2 regions of the Oikeobacillus pervagus genome follow, and region 1 is predicted to be linked to the other one. Evidence: predicted binding sites of a transcription regulator. Region 1 holds the regulator's gene; the other holds the start of a gene.

Evidence for each region. Region 1 encodes NrdR, which represses ribonucleotide reductase genes. Its sites were predicted from a motif close to AACACNATATATNGTGTT; they were not measured.
Region 2: a site for NrdR is predicted at 8,190-8,207, ahead of J2S13_RS01170 (vitamin B12-dependent ribonucleotide reductase). Genes of this name have one in related genera too.

Annotation. Positions count from the first base shown of each region.
Region 1 is NZ_JAUSUC010000020.1:51,676-62,173, reverse strand. It holds gene mutM (DNA-formamidopyrimidine glycosylase) at 1-369, shown strand, start outside; gene ytaF (sporulation membrane protein YtaF) at 494-1,129, shown strand; gene coaE (dephospho-CoA kinase) at 1,161-1,763, shown strand; gene J2S13_RS09340 (glyceraldehyde-3-phosphate dehydrogenase) at 1,929-2,960, shown strand; gene speD (adenosylmethionine decarboxylase) at 3,347-3,721, shown strand; gene nrdR (transcriptional regulator NrdR) at 4,170-4,628, shown strand; gene J2S13_RS09325 (replication initiation and membrane attachment family protein) at 4,840-6,243, shown strand; gene dnaI (primosomal protein DnaI) at 6,240-7,172, shown strand; gene ytxC (sporulation protein YtxC) at 7,256-8,122, shown strand; gene thrS (threonine--tRNA ligase) at 8,527-10,458, shown strand.
Region 2 is NZ_JAUSUC010000002.1:46,566-57,063, reverse strand. It holds gene J2S13_RS01200 (DEAD/DEAH box helicase) at 1-1,330, opposite strand, end outside; glycine riboswitch at 2,007-2,097, shown strand; glycine riboswitch at 2,101-2,236, shown strand; gene gcvT (glycine cleavage system aminomethyltransferase GcvT) at 2,399-3,502, shown strand; gene gcvPA (aminomethyl-transferring glycine dehydrogenase subunit GcvPA) at 3,526-4,872, shown strand; gene gcvPB (aminomethyl-transferring glycine dehydrogenase subunit GcvPB) at 4,865-6,328, shown strand; gene J2S13_RS01180 (rhodanese-like domain-containing protein) at 6,501-6,884, opposite strand; gene lipM (octanoyltransferase LipM) at 7,115-7,954, shown strand; gene J2S13_RS01170 (vitamin B12-dependent ribonucleotide reductase) at 8,296-10,498, shown strand, end outside.

The sequences.
Region 1 (10,498 bases):
GCGGTGTTACTTGATCAGAAAGTGATCGTTGGACTAGGAAATATTTACGTCGATGAAGTATTGTTTCGGTCGAAAATTCATCCGGAAAGAAAAGCAAATTCCTTGTCTTCGATAGAAATTCAAACACTTCAAAATGAAATTATTTTTACTTTAAGGGAAGCGGTTGAAAAAGGGGGAAGCACCATTCGATCCTATGTAAATTCTCAAGGAGAGATGGGAATGTTTCAATTTAATTTATTTGTATACGGGCAAGAAGGGGAAAAATGCAAAAATTGCGGGGAAACGATTATAAAAATAAAAACCGCTGGTCGTGGCACACATATTTGCCCGAGTTGTCAGATCCCTCCAATACATAATGAATCTTGTTGAATATGTTAGTGGTAAAAGAATGCAAATGTATGTGAGATGAAATAGTCAGATTACACAGATATGCGAACAATTAAAAAACTCCTTCATATACTATCTTAGCGATCGTGAGGAAGGAGCGGCAGTGATGAACTCAATCGTTTCACTACTCATACTTGCATTTGCAGTTAGTTTAGACAATTTTAGTACGGGGTTAGCTTACGGAATGAGAAAGTTGAAGCTCCCCCTTAAATCTACCTTCATCCTTTCATGTTGCTCTGCAGGTGCGTTGTTAATTGCCATGTGGATTGGCCAGCTGTTTGGAAATATTATGTCAACGGAAATGGGAGAACGATTAGGTGGCCTAATTCTAATTGGATTAGGTGCATGGGTTTTGTACCAGTTTTTTAGAGATGATAAACATGATGAAGATATTTTACAAGAGAAAATGATTTTAAAATTGGAGATTAAATCATTAGGGGTTGTCATTAATATTTTAAAGAAACCAACAGCCGCTGACTTTGACCGATCAGGGACGATCACAGGAGTGGAGGCGGTAATGCTCGGAATTGCCCTATCGCTAGATGCGTTCGGGGCTGGGGTTGGTGCAGCTTTTCTTGGATATTCACCAGGGGCATTATCATTAGCAGTTGCCATTATGAGCATGCTATTTGTAACGGCAGGATTAAAAATTGGTCATATCTTTTCGCAAACTCAATGGGTGCAAAGAATGTCATTTTTACCAGGATTATTATTAATTATTCTAGGAATTTTAAAAATTTAACGAATACTTATTCAGCAAAGGGGTTCTCTAAATGGTTGCGATAATTGGATTAACAGGTGGAATTGCTAGCGGAAAAAGCACCGTATCAAAGATGTTAAAAGAAAAAGGATTTACGATTATTGATGCCGATGTTGCAGCAAGAGTGGTAGTAGAACCTAAGAAGTTAGCATATGAACAGATTGTTCAAACATTTGGAAAAGTTATTTTGCAAGAAGATGGAACGATTGATCGGGCAAAACTAGGAAGTATTGTCTTTCACCATGAAGAAGAAAGGTTAAAACTGAATCAAATTGTTCATCCGGCTGTCCGTTCCTATATGTTAGAGGAGAAAGATCGGGCAATAGCGACGGGAAAACAGACGATTATTATGGATATTCCTCTCCTATTTGAAAGTAAATTACAATGGATGGTAGAAAAAATAATCGTCGTTTTTGTCGATGAAGAAACGCAAATAACACGACTACAGGAGAGAAATTCTTTTTCAAAAGAAGAAGCTTTAGCTAGAATTCAATCCCAGCTGCCTTTAACTGATAAAGTAAAAGAAGCTCATATCGTCATTGATAATAGTGGTACGGTGGAAGAAACACAAAGGCAGGTTGAAAATATGATCAAAAAATTGAATTTAATACCTTAAAAGAGAAGCAGCCTATTTGCTTCTTTTTGTTTTATTGTATAAAACTTTGCAAAAATAAAATAATAAAAAAACAGAAATTAACCATTCCAATCATCTTTAAATATGTTATACTAATTACAGTTAAATGAAAATAAAGTATAACATTTATATAGGAGGAGCCGCATAATGAAGGCAAAAGTTGCGATTAACGGTTTCGGCCGTATCGGTAGAATGGTTTTTCGTAAGGCAATTTTAGAAGAAGGATTGAATATCGTCGCAATTAATGCGAGTTATCCAGCAGAAACACTTGCACATTTAATTAAATACGATACAAACCATGGAAAATTTGATGGTGATGTGCAAACGGAAGAAAATGCACTCATTGTGAACGGACATCGTGTTCAACTTTTAAATAATCGTGATCCTCGTGAACTACCTTGGGGAGAACTTGGTATAGATATTGTAATTGAAGCAACAGGGAAATTTAATTCACGTGATAAAGCAGCCTATCATTTAGATGCTGGAGCGAGAAAGGTCATTTTAACTGCCCCTGGTAAAAATGAAGATGTGACGATTGTGATGGGGGTAAATGAAAGCGATTTAAATGTTGAAGAACATAGCGTGATTTCCAATGCATCATGTACAACGAACTGTCTTGCACCAGTTGCCAAAGTATTAAATGAAAACTTTGGAATTGAAAATGGGTTAATGACAACTGTTCATGCCTATACAAACGACCAAAAAAATATTGATAATCCACATAAAGATTTACGTCGTGCTCGTGCATGTGCACAATCGATTATTCCAACGACAACCGGTGCAGCTAAAGCATTGGCACTAGTTTTACCTGAATTAAAAGGAAAACTTCATGGAATGGCTCTTCGCGTTCCGACACCTAATGTTTCATTAGTTGATTTAGTTGTCGATCTAAAACGTGAAGTGACAGTAGATGAAGTAAATGAGGCATTTATTTCAGCTTCTCAAAACAAATTACAAGGTGTGTTGGAATTTACAACAGAACCGTTAGTTTCAATTGACTTTAACACTAATTCACATTCATCGATTATCGATGGACTTTCTACTATGGTTATGGATGGCAAGAAGGTAAAAGTTCTTGCTTGGTATGACAATGAATGGGGATATTCTTGCCGAGTAGTTGATCTTGTGAATTATGTAGCGGAAGAAATGAAAAAAAAAGCTGAGGTTCAAGTTGGATAAACCTTATTAACTTGGCTATTGTTCGTATTTATGGTCAAACATATAGAATATAGGGAAATTTTCATGATTAAGGTATCATGAAGATTTCCCTTTTCATATTTATCTGGATAGGGGGATTGAAGTACAATCTAAAGAGCAGACTAAAGATGAATGTGGATTGGAAATTCCGAGATTATCGAGAATTCTTTTTTAAAATCCATTATTGCAAATTCTGAATAAACAAAGTATACTATGATTCGTGAACTTCTTATACAAAGAATACACATAACTACTTAAAGGGTTAGGACCTCTTCGGACTAACTTTCCCCCGTGGTAGTTTTAAAAAAATCCAATTACAACTATTCTCTTGATCGAAAAATAAAATTTGTAAAAGGGGGAAACGATCAATGGAAACAATGGGTCGTCATGTTATTTCAGAGCTTTGGGGCTGTGATTATGAGAAATTAAATGATATGGAGAAAATTGAAAAAATCTTTGTGGATGCTGCATTGAAATCTGGTGCAGAGGTACGTGAAGTAGCATTTCATAAATTTGCTCCACAAGGTGTTAGTGGAGTTGTCATTATTTCAGAATCTCATTTAACTATTCATAGCTTTCCTGAACATGGTTATGCAAGTATTGACGTGTATACATGTGGCAATTTAGATCCCAATATTGCTGCAGATTATATAGCACAATCTTTAGGAGCTGAAACACGGGAAACGATTGAATTACCGCGTGGGAAAGGCCCTGTACAAATGAAAAAAATAGAAGCATTATAATAATGAAATGGGAAAGAGGTGTATGAACTTATACACCTCTTTTATATTTCACTGACTGAATGAGGTTTCACTTTACTGTTGCAAACATGTATTTACATAACATTCTGCCTATAAGAAGCTTGTATGAAAGAATGGACCATCTTTCAATCCACCGCAAGCGACAAGTCACGGATTGTTCCGATCCACTACAGCCCATTCCCCTCCCTCAAGGTAAATAAGTTTCTTGTGTAATCGACAAGTTTTTTATATGATGAGGATAAGGTAAAACGTTCAAAGAAAATCGAGTCAATTATTTAGCAGACGAATCTAGACGTTGAACGAGTCGTCATGTTATTCGTCTTTTAGATTGAAAATAGAATTTTAGGGGCGACCACTATCAAGATTTGCTGCATCTCTTATAGCCTCATTATTTAAGAAAAAATATGTTGAAGAAATGGAGCTGATACCTATGAAATGCCCTTCTTGCCAACATAATGGCACACGTGTTGTGGATTCGAGACCGGCTGACGAAGGTCGCTCAATCCGCAGACGAAGGGAATGTGAAGCATGCCTTTATCGGTTTACTACTTTCGAAAAAGTAGAACAATCTCCTCTAATTGTTGTAAAGAAAGAAGGAACGAGAGAAGAATTTAGTCGTGAAAAAATATTACGTGGACTTGTAAAAGCATGTGAAAAACGTCCAGTTCCTCTACAACAACTTGAAAATTTAATTACAGAAATCGAAAAAGAAATTCGAAATGAAGGAATTTCCGAAATCCCTTCCGAAAGAATTGGCGAACTTGTTATGGATAAGCTCTCCGTTATTGATGAAGTAGCTTATGTGCGCTTTGCTTCCGTTTACCGGCAATTTAAAGATATTAACGTATTTTTAGACGAATTGAAGGATTTAATCAAAAAGGAAAAATAAACAAGCTGGAGGATTGCTCTAGCTTTTTACCTTTTAGGCAAACATTTGAGGAACATCTTTTTTAGAACGGAATGAATGAAATGGATGCTAACAATGGAATCGAAGAATATATGGAATTTTGCTTTCTCCTCGAAATTTTTGACTCTAACTCTTTTCATAATCGGTTTGCTTAATATGCATATGGACGTATTCGATGAAAGGAAAGATTTTGATGAAAATGTTTTGGAATGAAATACAACCTGCAGACCAATATGTTGTTAGAGCGAATGGGATATTGAACGAATCAGACCGAAAAATTATCACTTTCTTGTATCAGCCACTGATTGGATCGACTTGCTTCAGTCTTTATATGACTCTTTGGGCCGAAGTGGAAGAAAATCGGCTCTATTCACAGGCATCCACTCATTATCATTTAATGAACTTTCTCGATCGAAACTTACAGGAAATCTTCCAGGAACGATTGAATTTAGAAGGAATTGGTCTACTCAAAACCTATATGAGAAAACAGGGAGATCTCCGTCAATTTATATATGAATTACAACCTCCCTTGTCACCTGCGCAATTTTTTAATGATGGCATGCTTAATATTTTTTTATATAGAAAAATTGGACATGCTCATTTCACAAGATTAAAACATTTCTTTTCAGATGAATGGATTGATCATGAAGTATATCAGGATATTACTAAATCATTTCAGGAAGTGTTCTCATCTTCTGAGCAAACCATTGATTATGAAGCGTTAAGCGGGAGCAAAACAATGGATGGAAAAGAGTTTATAGACCGGAAAGAGAGTGCTGGTCTACCACTATCTGATCAATTTGATTTCGACTTATTGCAGTCAGGGCTTGCAAGCACTATGATCCCCAAGAATGTGTTAACACCGGCTGTAAAGGAAACCATCGTAAAGCTTTCCCATCTGTACGGAATCAATGAGTTAAATATGAAAAATATTATCTTAACATCAGTAGATGAACATGATCGGATAGACATAGAGGTGTTAAGAAAATCTGCACGGGATTGGTTCCAACTTGAAACGGGAAAGGATCTTCCGAAACTTGTTCACCTTTCTTCTTTAACGACCTCTCATGATGAAAAGAAAAAGGAACCACTGACAAAGGAAGAGCAACTTATTCAATATTTAGAGGAAACTTCACCTCGGCAAGTATTAACCGATATTTCAGAGGCGATGCCTTCAAATGCTGATATGCAGGCGGTTGAAGAAGTGATGTTTCAACAAAATTTACCGCCTGGAGTCGTGAATGTGTTAATCCAATATGTCATGCTAAAAACAGATATGAAATTATCGAAGGCCTATATGGAAAAAATTGCTTCCCATTGGTCAAGAAAAAAGATCCGAACAGTCAAAGGGGCGATGGATCTTGCAAAAAAAGAACATCGAAATTACTTAGATTGGGCTAATAAAAAGCAAGAAAATAATAAGAAATCTAGGAAGAAAGCCATTCGAACGGAAAAACTGCCTGACTGGTTCCATGAAGACCAGCAAGAAACAACTGTTAATCAACAAAAAGAAGTAGATCATAACTTTGAAGAAGAAAAAAGACAATTACAAGAACAATTAAGAAAACGATCCAATCCAGGGGGTGAGACGAATTGAAAAAATTAAATGACACATTAAATCGAATGCCGAAACCTCGTAATTTGCAAGAGCAATATGACAAGATGAGAGAGGAAATATTGGCTCATCCTCATGTCCAGCAATTAATAAAGGATCATGCCGGGGAAATAACTAGAACGGTTATAGAAAAGAATCTAATGAGGCTTTACGAATATATTTCACAAGAGAGAAATTGTGAACAATGTAAAGGTCTTCATCATTGTGCAAACTTAATGCAAGGTTATAAACCCATATTAGTTTTTAGAAGAGGTTCCATTGAGCTTGATTATTATCCTTGTGAACATAAAAAAATTCAAGATGAGAAGAAAAAGGCGGAAACACTGATTCAGAGTATTTATGTCCCAAAAGATGTGTTAAATGCAACATTTCAATCGATCGATTTAGATCATCCTAGTCGATTGGAAGCCGTTAGATTAGCGACCAAATTTGTTGATACTTTCAAAAAAGAGCCGCAAAAGGGATTATATATCTATGGCCCTTTCGGTGTAGGGAAATCCTATCTTTTAGGCGCCATTGCAAATGAGTTAGCGGCCATTAATGTTTCCTCCTTCATTGTCTACTTCCCTGAGTTTATCCGGGAAATGAAGCAATCACTAGGGGATCATTCCATCAATGAAAAATTGGATACAGTGAAAAAGGCTCCTGTTTTAATGATTGATGATATTGGAGCTGAATCGATGTCTAGTTGGATGAGGGATGATATATTGGGAACGATTTTGCAGTATAGAATGCTAGAAGGGCTGTCAACCTTTTTCACCTCGAATTTTGATTGGAGTGAATTAGAATATCATCTCACATACTCTCAACGGGGAGAAGAGGAAAAAATGAAATCGGCCCGTGTAATGGAAAGAATAAAATATTTATCCACTCCGGTAAAATTAGAGGGAACGAATCGACGAAGAAAGTAAAAAATAGAAAAATAATTCTTCTAAAATAACCAAGCCCCCCATATATATGTATCAAGATGTGAATACAAAGGGGGGACTTAGGTTTGCTACAAATTGTCTTTACCGAACAAAAAGATGCGGAAAAATTAAAAGAGCAATTTTTTAAAAAATATATACAAGCTTATGTAAAAGAAGTAGCTTTTCAAAATAAAAAGAAATTTATGGTTTATTCTGAAACTGCTAGTATTTCGGAGGAAAAAGTGTTATTGACTTTCATAGAGTTTGTGAAAAAGTGGAAGCGAACTGAATGGGCACGGTCGATTTTACAACAACAATTTTTTTATCATGATGAGGAAGAATGTCAATCCATTTTGGAGATCGTATCGGAAATGTTTGATGGTCAGCGTCGTGAGTTAACAGAATTATTAGATGATTTCCAAGAGGACCGATTTTTAAAAGAAGCATTTTTCTCCTTTCGAAACCATGAAGGCATTATTTCTTTTGATTCCTTTGTGACTTTTCGCTTAAAACCATACTATAAGCGAATTTTAAATTATATTGAAATTAGTATAGATGAATATAAAATGGAGCAAGACTATCAAATTTTTATCCATATGTTAAGAGAACTTTTAAAGAAAAGAAATCATAAGGCTTCCATTCTTCATGTCATTGTTGAAGGAAGGAAAGTGAGCTTTTATAACTCGAAGTTTCATCTATTAAGTCAAAATGATCTAATGGGGCTTATAGATCAGGAGATCCTTATTCATCGACCATTGTCCATTGATTCTTTCACACTTGCTCCTCTTCTATCTATTTCACCAAAAACATTGTGTATCTATACGGATAATGAGGAATTAGGATTGGTTCAAACCATATGTAATATATTTGAAGAACGAGTTCAATTGTTTTCAACTGCTACCTTTTGGAAACAAAAGAGAGGAACCTTTTCAAGAAATGCGGCAAATGAATAGGAAGCTTTTTGTGTATGTCTCTTGATTTTCATCAACCGAAGCAATATAATAACGTACATACAATGAAATATTGAAAAAGGTTATGATGAGGACGAGGGTATTTTTATATCAGGTTCACAGAGAGGATTAGCTAGGCTGAAACTTTTCCAACATGAAAGAAATACTTACCACCTCTAAACTACAGCTGTGAACATAAATCGGAAAGAAAATTCCCGATTCATAAGTAATGGTATGGCGGTTGCAGGCCGTTAACTGATCAGGAGCGAATCATTTATTAGATGATTCAATTGTTGGGTGGAACCGTAAGCTAAAGTCTTGCCCCTTCAGAATATGAAGGAGTAGGGCTTTTTTTATGCCAAAATTTTTCGGTTCATTCTGTATGAAGATAAAAGGAGTGTGTTGTCATGTCAGACGTATTAAAAATTACATTTCCAGATGGAGCGGTGAAAGAATTCCCTAAAGGAATCACAACAGAGGAAATTGCTGCTTCCATTAGCCCAGGGTTGAAAAAGAAGGCGATTGCTGGGAAATTAAACGGTGAATTATACGATTATCGCCGCCCGCTTGAAGATGATGGAGCAATTGAAATTATTACTCCTGATAGCGAAGAGGCTCTTGAAATTTTACGTCATAGTACAGCTCATTTAATGGCACAAGCCATCAAGCGTTTATATAAAGGAGTTAAATTGGGTGTTGGGCCTGTCATTGAAGGCGGATTTTATTATGATATCGATTTAGATCAATCGATCACACCTGAAGATCTTCAAGCCATTGAAAAAGAAATGAAGAAAATCGTCAGTGAAAATATTGAAGTCGTTCGAAAAGAAGTGAGCCGTAATGAAGCTAAAGAAATTTTTGAAGGAATTAGTGATGAGTATAAATTGGAATTACTTGATGCCATCCCAGAAGATGAAACAGTAACCATTTACGAACAAGGAGAGTTTTTTGACCTTTGCCGTGGTATTCATGTTCCTTCTACAAATAAAATTAAAGAATTTAAACTTTTAAGTATTGCAGGAGCTTATTGGCGTGGTGATAGTAAAAATAAAATGCTTCAACGTATTTATGGAACAGCTTTCTTTTCAAAGGATGATTTGAAAAAACATCTACATATGTTAGAAGAAGCGAAAGAACGTGACCACCGAAAAATCGGAAAAGAACTAAATCTCTTCATGAATTCCCAAAAGGTGGGGCAAGGTTTGCCACTATGGCTTCCTAAAGGGGCAACCATCCGCCGAATTGTGGAAAGATACATTGTTGATAAAGAAGAACGTCTAGGATATGATCACGTGTATACTCCAGTAATGGGGAGTGTGGAGCTTTATAAAACAAGTGGCCACTGGGATCATTATCAAGAAAATATGTTTCCAGTCATGGAAATGGATAATGAACAATTAGTTCTTCGTCCAATGAACTGTCCACACCATATGATGATTTACAAAAATGGCATCCATAGTTACCGTGAGTTGCCAATCCGAATTGCCGAACTTGGAACTATGCATCGTTATGAAATGTCAGGGGCTTTATCAGGATTACAGCGTGTACGTGGGATGACATTGAATGATGCTCACATCTTTGTTCGACCAGATCAAATTAAAGAGGAATTTAAACGTGTCGTTCAATTAATCTTAGAAGTATACAAAGATTTCGGATTAGATGAGTATTCATTTAGACTGTCTTACCGTGACCCAGAAGATACAGAAAAATACTATGATGATGATGAAATGTGGGACAAAGCTCAAGGAATGTTAAAAGAAGCGATGGATGAATTAGATTTAGACTATTATGAAGCAGATGGAGAGGCTGCTTTCTATGGTCCAAAATTAGATGTTCAAGTCAGAACAGCTCTTGGAAAAGACGAAACACTTTCTACTGTACAACTTGACTTCTTGCTGCCAGAACGTTTCGATTTAACATATGTAGGGGAAGATGGAAAGCCACACCGCCCTGTTGTTATTCACCGCGGTGTTGTATCCACAATGGAACGGTTTGTCGCATTCTTAATTGAAGAATATAAAGGGGCCTTCCCAACATGGCTTGCACCTGTACAAGTACAAGTGATCCCGGTTTCCCCAGAGATTCATTTTGATTATGCTAAACAAGTTCAGGAGACATTACGTTCACAAGGAATTCGTGCTAATTTAGATGATCGGGATGAAAAAATGGGGTATAAAATTAGAGAAGCGCAAATTCAAAAAATCCCATATATGCTCGTCGTTGGAGACCAAGAAATCGAAAACGAAGCGGTCAATATTAGAAAATACGGGGAGAAAAAATCAGAAACAGTTTCATTCAAAGACTTTGTTGAACAGATTTTAAAAGAAGTTCGAAAATAATTAGCGTTCTTTTTTGAAAAAACATTGATTCTATTCTTGA
Region 2 (10,498 bases), on a different contig from region 1:
TAATAATATGATGACAAAATTGTAAGTTTAAACCTTCACCGCCCGCTTCAGTCGCTATTAATACTTGGGCTTTCTGCTGGAAAAGTTCTCTCATCCAATCTTTTTTACCACGCTTAAAGCCACCACGAAAGGGTACAGATGTTATGCCATGTTGCTTTAAGTACCATTGTAAGTAAAGTTGTGTTGCTCGATACTCCGTAAAAATAATGACTTTATCATTGATTTTTTGAACGAGTTCTAATGCTTTTTTGGCTTTGGAGTTTTCGGTCACATATTCTACATTTTTGATGAGTCTGAAAATCTTCTCTTTTAAGTGCTCATTGCCTGCATGTTTATTTAACATGTTTTTTAATGTTAAATAAACGGCTTCCCGACTGCTGCATGCCTCTCTTTGTAGGGTAATCAATGAAAAAGGACTTTGTTGGTTCATATTTTGATGTTCTTTTAATATTTGCAAGGAATGATAAAGTTGCAGTTCTTCCTTTGAAAACTCAATAAGGACCGTTTCAACATGCCTTTTTGTCCATTCAATCCCTGTATCTTGCCTTCTATTTCGAATCATTACTTTATTGATAAGCTCTTTAAGGAAAAGGTCATCCCTTATAGAACGATCTCCTTTTTTAAATTTTTTAGCAAATCCTGTTTGGTTTCCTAAATGTCCCGGTTTTAACAATGAAACAAGATGAAAGATCTCGTCGACTCGATTTTGTATGGGGGTTGCGGTTAATAATAAGCAGAATTTTTTCTTTAAATTTTGAACAAATTCATAGTTTTTTGTTTTTGGGTTTTTCAATTTATGTGCTTCGTCAATGATCACAAGATCGTAGTTTTGTTGATAAATTTTCTCACGATGTGGGCTCCTTTTCGCTGTATCAATGGAGGAAATGACAACATCAAATTGATCCCACACATAATCTTTCTTTTGAGCGACTGCCGGGATGAAAAATTTTGAATTTAATTCAGATACCCACTGGGAAACAAGAGAGGCTGGTACAAGAATGAGAACTTTTTTTGCTAAACCACGTATCATATATTCTTTCAGAATAAGACCAGCTTCAATTGTTTTCCCCAAACCGACTTCATCAGCAAGGATTGCTTTCCCGTTCATCTCCTCAATTACTTGTCTAGCAGCTTCTAATTGATGAGGAAGGGGCGTCAAATTGGGCAAAAATTTAGGTGCTTGAAGACCTTCAAATTCAGGAATAATCATTCTATTTTCCATATCAATTGCCAGTTGGAATAAGGGCCAGCTCCCCCATGGACCATCATGTTCTAATTTATTGTCTAATTCTTTTCCCCATTCATGATCGAATTCAATGGATAGATTCATACGTTACAACTCCTTATTAGGTGGGTTTACTTTAGCAGGCAATAAAACCTTCATTGAATGTTAGTTGAACTTTATAAAGAAAGGAAAAAATTAGGATTTCCTAGAGCGATTGTCTACAAAACTAACGCATTCGAAAGATCCGTTGTTAATCTTAGGAAGTCTATGACGATTTATCTGCAAAAATATAATGAAAGCCGGCGGAAAAACGAACAATATTCAATAGTATGTGGGAAATATCATGATTTAATAAATACTGTTATTTAAAATTTACATATTTTTTGCTGCAAAATGAGACTTTGTGATTCAAGAAAGCTCTTAACAGTTATGTACTTAGAAACGAGTGTATTTAACGAAATTTTTTCTATCCCTTTTAAGCGTTTTCTTTTGATCCCGCCTTAACGGGTAGTAAAACCTCCACCTCTAAATGATTTGGAAACAAAGAAGATCCCTGACCTTAAAGGTCCGATAAGGTCAACTAACATTCAGTGGGGGATGAAGAACCCCTCACTGAAATGAAGTTTCACTTTATAAAAAGGATTGCCGAAAAGGATCATTTAATGGTAGGATGAGATTGAATAGTAAAACTCTTAATTTTAACAATTTCCGAATAATCCGCTTCAGTTCATAAGTGTTTTCTATTTTTTAGTATATCCATTTATAAACTAAATATTGGCGAATGAAGACAAGGGGAGAGTCTGCCAAGGCAGCGCCGAAGGAGCAAGCATGTATGATGTGAATCTCTCAGGCAAAAGAACTCTTGTTGGACGCATCTCTGGAGAGTGTTTCTTTAATGGCTCAAATCGGAAACCGGCAATTGCCATCCCACTTTTTGAAGCTATTAGGGGGAAACCACCAAAGAAGAAAGCCTTCTATTAGTAGGTCAAACTTTCAGGTACATGGACAGAGGACTCATATATGGGTTCTTTGTCTTTTTTATTATGCCTATTTTCGTGAATTTTGGCACTATTCAATAAGTTGATGTTTAATCGTTTTTGGGTAGTAATCAACATTTTCGGGAAAAAGAGTATTAGTTTAAATGGATCATAAAAAAATAAGGGGGATTTTGTTATGTCGACACTTGAACGTACACCAGTATTTGAACTCTATAAGGAATACGGGGCAAAAACAATTGACTTCGGGGGATGGGAGCTACCAGTACAATTTTCGAGTATTAAAGAGGAACATGAGGCTGTAAGAAAGAGAGCGGGTTTATTCGATGTATCACATATGGGGGAAATTACAGTAAGAGGGAAGGATAGTCTACCATTTTTACAAAAAATGATGACGAATGATATCTCTCGTGTAAAGCCACAAGGGGCCATTTACACTGCCATGTGTGATGAAAAGGGCGGTACAGTAGATGATTTAATTATTTATATGCTTGATGAACAGGATTACCTATTAGTCGTCAATGCCGCAAATACCGAAAAAGATTTCCGGTGGTTATCGAAGCACCAAGAAGGTGAAGTAGAAATTCAAAATGCTTCGAATCAATGGGGACAATTGGCCTTACAAGGTCCTTTAGCTGAGCAGGTTTTACAAACTCTCGTGAAGGACATGAATCTAAAAGAAATTAAGTTCTTTAAGTTTAAACATAATGTCGACCTAAATGGATCAAAGGTGCTCCTTTCTCGTACAGGCTACACAGGAGAAGATGGATTTGAAATTTACTGCCGAAGTGAAGATGCACCAAAACTTTGGAAGGATATTTTAGAAGCTGGGAAGACTCAAGATGTTCTACCTTGTGGTTTGGGGGCACGGGATACTCTGCGGTTTGAAGCAGGTCTTCCGTTGTATGGGCAAGAGCTTTCTGCTGATATATCCCCACTTGAAGCAGGAATCGGTTTTGCTGTAAAGACCGAAAAAGAAGTAGACTTTATAGGGAAAAAAGCGTTAAAAGAGCAAAAAGAAAATGGTTTAGAGCGGAAGTTAGTAGGGATTGAAATGGTGGAAAGAGGGATTCCTCGACACGGCTATCCCGTTTTAAGTGAAGAAAAGGAAATTGGTTTTGTCACAACAGGGACACAGTCACCTACATTAAAGAAAAATATTGGGTTGGCCCTGGTTCAAGCTGAAAAAGCCCAATTAGAGAAAGAAATCCAAGTTGAAATCCGCAAAAAGCGGGTAACAGCCAAAATTATCCCAACACCATTTTATAAAAGATCTAAATAAGGGAAGAGATGAGGGGGATTCAAATGAAGCATCGTTATTTACCAATGACTGAAACAGATCAAAAAGAAATGTTAGATGCCATCGGAGTTTCTTCCGTTGAAGAGCTTTTTCAAGATATTCCGGAAGAAGTTCGTTTTAAGGGTGAGTATAATATCAAGCCTGCAAAATCGGAAGCTGCACTAAAAAAAGAGTTGGCTCAATTAGCTAGTAAAAATATCCATACAAAACAAGTACCGTCTTTTTTAGGAGCAGGGGTGTATGATCATTATATTCCATCCATTGTCGATCATGTCATTTCACGCTCAGAATTTTACACAGCTTATACTCCATACCAACCGGAAATTTCCCAAGGTGAGTTACAAGCTATTTTTGAATTTCAAACGATGATTTGTGAATTAACGGGAATGGATGTAGCCAATTCATCTATGTATGACGGTAGTACTGCATTAGCTGAAGCAGCGATGTTAAGTGCGGGTCAAACGAAGCGAAAAAAAGTACTAGTATCAAAAGCAGTCCATCCAGAATCACGTGCTATTTTAAATACGTATGCGAAAGGTCAAAATATTGAAATTCAAGAAGTTCCCCATTCTGAGGGTGTGACGGATTTATCGAAATTGAGTGAGATGATTGATGAGGATACTGCAGCTGTCATTATTCAATATCCAAACTTCTTTGGGCGAATTGAATCATTACAAGAGATTGAAAAAGTGATTCATGAAAAAAAATCATTGTTTGTTGTGTCCTCTAACCCATTAGCATTAGGCGCCTTAACACCACCAGGAAAACTCGGTGCAGATATTGTCATCGGCGATGCTCAGCCATTCGGGATTCCTGCATCATTTGGGGGGCCACATTGTGGATATTTCGCCGTCACTAAAAAGCTTATGAGGAAAGTCCCTGGCCGTCTTGTCGGTCAAACCGTAGATGAAAATGGAACTCGTGGGTTTGTGTTGACATTACAAGCGAGAGAACAGCATATTCGTCGAGATAAAGCAACTTCTAATATATGCTCAAATCAGGCATTAAACGCCTTAGCTGCAAGTGTTGCCATGACGGCTCTTGGAAAAAAAGGATTAAAAGAAATGTCCATTCAAAATATCCAAAAGGCTCATTATGCAAAGACGTTATTAAAGGCTCAAGGATTCGACATTGCTTTTGATGGTCCATCATTCAATGAATTTGTCGTTAAATTAGATAAGCCTGTAAGTGAAATCAATAAACAGTTACTAACTAAAGGGATGATTGGCGGTTATGACCTCGGTCGTGATGATGGTGATTTGGAACAACATATGTTAGTTGCTGTGACAGAACTGAGAACGAAAGAAGAAATTGACTTATTTGTTAAGGAATTGGGGGATGGCCATGAATAAGCAAGATCAACCTCTTATTTTTGAATTATCTAAAGAAGGTCGTATCGGACATAGTTTGCCAGAATTAGATATCGAGGAAATGGAGCTTTCATCCATTATTCCCGATGAATATATTCGAGAAGAAGAAGCAGAACTTCCTGAAGTCTCTGAACTTGATATTATTCGTCATTACACAGCGTTATCCAATCGCAACCATGGTGTCGATTCTGGATTTTACCCACTTGGCTCATGTACGATGAAATACAATCCAAAAGTGAACGAGGATGTTGTTCGATTTGAAGGGTTTTCATATGTTCATCCATACCAAGCGGAAGAAACGGTTCAAGGTTCACTTGAATTAATGTATGATCTCCAAGAACATTTAAAAGAAATTACTGGAATGGATGAAGTCACTTTACAACCAGCAGCGGGTGCGCAAGGGGAATGGACTGGTTTGATGATGATTCGCGCTTTCCATGAATCCAATGGCGATTTCCACCGTACGAAAGTCATCGTTCCTGACTCTGCTCATGGAACGAACCCTGCGTCTGCAACTGTAGCCGGATTTGAAACGGTCACAGTGAAATCCAATGAGAATGGCTTAGTTGATCTAGAAGATTTAAGACGGGTAGTTGGGGATGATATAGCAGCTTTAATGCTAACAAACCCAAATACATTAGGGCTTTTTGAAGAACATATTCTTGAGATGGCGGAGATTGTTCATGGTGCTGGAGGTAAATTATACTATGATGGAGCCAATTTAAATGCTGTTTTATCAAAAGTACGTCCTGGAGATATGGGATTTGACGTTGTCCATTTAAATCTTCACAAAACATTTACAGGCCCTCATGGTGGCGGTGGCCCTGGTTCTGGTCCTGTAGGCGTAAAAGCGGAGATCATTCCATTTTTACCAAAACCATTAATTGTGAAAAAAAATGAGCAATTTCAATTGGATTATGATCGTCCACAGTCGATCGGCCGAGTGAAAGCTTATTACGGAAACTTTGGAATTAATGTTCGTGCGTATACGTACATCCGTACAATGGGGCCAGATGGATTAAAGGCGGTTACTGAGAATGCCGTCATTAATGCGAACTATATGATGAGAAGATTAGCGCCATATTTTGAACTACCATTTGATCGTCATTGTAAGCATGAGTTTGTGTTGAGTGGTAAACGACAAAAGAAATTAGGTGTGCGCACTTTAGATATGGCGAAACGCCTGTTAGATTTCGGTTATCACCCACCTACTATTTATTTCCCATTAAATGTGGAAGAGGGAATGATGATCGAACCGACTGAAACAGAGTCGAAAGAGACATTAGACGCTTTTATCGATGCGATGATTCAAATTTCAAAAGAAGCGGAAGAAAATCCGGAAATTGTTCAAGAAGCTCCACATACAACGGTTGTTGGTCGTTTGGATGAAACGCTAGCAGCAAGAAAACCTGTATTAAAATATACGAAAGAATCGTAAACAATCAAGCCCCCTAGTGAAAGCAGTATATCACCATTAGGGGGCTTTTTTCACTTTTCTTCATATGAAACATCAAAAAATCAATCAGTATGACACCGATTGATTTTATAATGAACAAATAATATTCATATTTCAGTAGCTTGAAAACTTACTTTTACTAAATGAAATGTTTTTAGTTTTTTGTCTTAATTTTTCCAGACCATTTCTTAAAGCCGCCTTCTAATAAATATAAATCGCGATATCCTTTGCGATAAAGAGTTTGGGCTGCGCGGCCACTTCTCATGCTTGTTTGACAATATAAATAAACAGGTTTATCAGGACGAATTTCTTTCATTCGCATCTTCATTTGAGATAATGGAATATTTCGGGCTCCTAGGATATGTCCCGCATCAAATTCATTTGGTTCACGTACATCAATTAATTGGGCTTTACGGTATCCCGCTTTAAATTCTTCTTCGCTCAATGTTTTGACGATTTTTTTTTGATAAAAATACGTGAATAATGAATAAATAATAATTGCTCCTAAAATGAATGCAATGGTATACAGCAATGATATTGCCCCTTTCTACGGTTTTACACTATATTCTATTATAATCATCAATGGAAATAGAATCAAAAATTTTTTACGAATCATTGAGATTTTTCTACCTGAGTTTTTTGCTCATTTTTTAGTTAGGACAACTGCATTATTATTGGAATAATCAGAAATAAACCGATGTTCTTTGTTTTTCTTTCATCATTTGTTAGACTAGTAAAAGAAAAATATTAAAAGCGAGGTTTGCGCTTATGACGGATCAAGAAGTTTGGGGGTTTATTGACTATCAAGCTCATTCCCCATCGTTTAACATGGCTTTAGACGAGGCTTTATTGGATTGGCATAGTGAAGGAGTAATTCCTCCCGTTATCCGCTTCTATGGTTGGGATCCAGCTACCTTATCCATCGGTTATTTTCAAAAGGTAGAAAAGGAAATTGACTTAGATGCTGTAAAGAAACATCATCTTGGATTTGTACGCCGTCCGACTGGGGGAAGAGGCGTACTACATGAACATGAATTAACGTATAGTGTCATTGTGACAGAAGAGCATCCGAAAATGCCTTCGTCGGTAACAGAGGCCTATCGGGTGATTTCAGCTGGGATTTTAAAAGGGTTTCATCATTTAGGGCTTGATGCGTACTTTGCTGTGCCCCATACGGATGAAGAAAAAAGTAAGTTAAAGAATCCCCGTTCATCTGTTTGCTTTGATGCTCCAAGTTGGTATGAGTTAGTTGTCGAAGGGAGAAAAGTAGCAGGAAGCGCGCAAACACGCCAAAAGGGGATTATACTGCAGCATGGGTCTATTCTTTTAGACTTAGATGAAGAGAAGCTCTTTAGCCTATTTAAATATCGCAATGAGCGTGTGAAAGAGCGTATGCAAAAAGCGTTAAAATCAAAAGCGGTTGCGATCAACGACTTAAGCCCAACTAGGGTGACCATTGACATGGCAAGGAATGCTTTTAAACAAGGTTTTGAGGAAGGTTTAGGTATCGAATTAAAACCATATGAATTAACGGCAGATCAGCTTGCTTATGTAAATGATCTAGCAAAGAGACGGTATAAATCTACGGAGTGGAATTTTAAACGATAGAAAAGGAGAAAGCGATAATCTACTCGCTTTTTTCTTTTTGCTTTGGATGAAATACTTTGTTATGGCCTGTTACATAGTATTTGTATTCTACTTGCAACCTTGAAAATTTATTTATTCTTCCTGAAATTCAGCGTTTTAATAGAAAAAACAGTGATTTACTATCAAATCTAGCTTTTTCTTCTCTTGACAAAAAAGTCATTCTAAATCAATATATAGTAAGTGCAATAAAATGATATACACAATATATTGTGTATTTAGCGTCTATTGTCCTCATATATTGATATGCTAACTTAATAGATAAGAAAGAATGATTTTTTTGTTTAAGAAAAGGAGTTGTCAAAATGTCTGTTGCGTCAAAAAAAGGTATGACTTTGAATACGGAGAAATTAAATAAAGATATTCATCTTTTTCCACAGGTCCATCCTATTACCCCAGATATGAAACTTACACATAAAGGTGTTTCCCGTCTTGTAATGATTGATAGATATTCTTTTAAAGACACTGAAAAGCTTACTTTAACAGAGGGGGACTTCGTTGTTCTTACTGTCAAAGAGGATCCGAAATTTCCTGCAAGAGGCCTAGGATATATTAAAAAAATTGATTGGCAAAATAAAAAAGCAACTGTATGGATTGAAGAAGAATTTCGCAGTGCCATTGATGATCCACAAGAAGCGAAATCGGGTACTGTTTGTCGTTCGTTAGATGTCATTGAGAAGCCATTAGAGGTTTTTTATGAACAAATCGCCAAAAGAAATGCAACAGGATTAGCTTCTGTTGAAAAAACAGATGAAAAACGTCAAGAATGGTTTGAAAAGTTTTATGATGAACTCGTCAATCTTCGTTTTATACCTGCAGGGCGTGTATTATATGGGGCTGGGTCTGAAACAGATGTTACATACTTTAATTGCTACGTTATGCCGTTTGTACCCGACTCCCGCGAAGGAATTTCTGAACATCGAAAGCAAGTGATGGAAATTATGAGTCGTGGTGGAGGTGTAGGGACAAATGGTTCAACATTACGCCCACGAAATACATTGGCAAAAGGTGTAAACGGAAAATCATCAGGTTCTGTTTCATGGCTAGATGATATCGCAAAATTAACTCATCTCGTTGAACAAGGCGGTTCCCGTAGAGGGGCACAAATGATCATGTTAGCAGATTGGCATCCAGATATCGTCGAATTCATCGTATCTAAAATGCAAAATCCGAGAATTCTACGTTTCCTAATTGAAAATACAAAGGATGAGCGAATCAAAAAATCAGCGGAAGAAAAATTAAAATTTATTCCCCTTACGTTGCAAGAAGAAGTCATGTATCAAGGAATCGTAAATTATAAGGAAATTCCAGGATATGGTGGATTTAGCGAGGCGATTATTAAAGATGCCGAAGAAAAACTACGCACAGGTGGAACTTATTCAGTTCACAATCCTGAGTTTTTAACAGGTGCTAATATTTCCGTTTGCTTAACAAAAGATTTTATGCAAGCAGTTGAAAATAATAAAGAATATGAACTCCGTTTTCCAGCTGTAGAAACATATAATGAACAGGAAATGGATGTATACAACCAAGAATGGCATAAAGTTGGAGATGTCCGTGAATGGGAAAAGCTTGGACATAAGGTAAGAACGTATCGAAAAATCCAAGCCCGTGAACTTTGGAACCTTATTAATATTTGTGCAACTTATTCAGCAGAGCCGGGGATCTTCTTCATTGATAATGCGAATGAAATGACAAATGCAAAAGCATACGGACAGCAAGTAGTTGCAACAAATCCATGTGGGGAGCAACCTTTGGCTCCATACTCTGTTTGTAACTTAGCCGCAGTTAACTTGGCTGAAATGGCAGATAAAGAAACGAAAACAGTCAATTTTGAAAAGTTAAAGCGGACGGTCGAGGTTGGAGTTAGACTTCAAGATAATGTCATAGATGCAACTCCTTACTTTTTAGAAGAAAATAAAAAACAAGCTTTAAGTGAACGCCGGGTTGGCTTGGGCGTTATGGGGCTAGCTGATTTGCTTATTTACTGTGAAAAAGAATACGGATCTAAGGAAGGCAATCAATTAGTTGATCAATTATTTGAGACGATTGCGACGACTGCTTATAAGGCTTCGGTTGAATTAGCGAAAGAAAAGGGAAGTTTTCCATATTTAGTTGGAAAGACTGAAGAACAAACGAATAAACTTAGAAATGCGTTTATTCATACTGGATATATGAAAAAGATGCCAGAGGAAGTTCGTCAAGCTATTCTTGAACATGGCGTGCGCAATTCTCATTTACTGACAGTAGCTCCAACTGGATCGACTGGAACAATGGTGGGGGTTTCTACAGGGCTTGAGCCTTATTTTTCCTTCACTTATTATCGAAGTGGGCGCCTAGGTAAATTTATTGAGGTAAAGGCAGATATTGTTCAAGAATATTTACAGGCTCATCCAGAGGCAGATGCTGACCACTTACCACGTTGGTTTGTTACGGCAATGAATCTTGCACCAGAGGCCCATGCAGATGTTCAATGTGTCATCCAACGCTGGATCGATAGTTCAATCT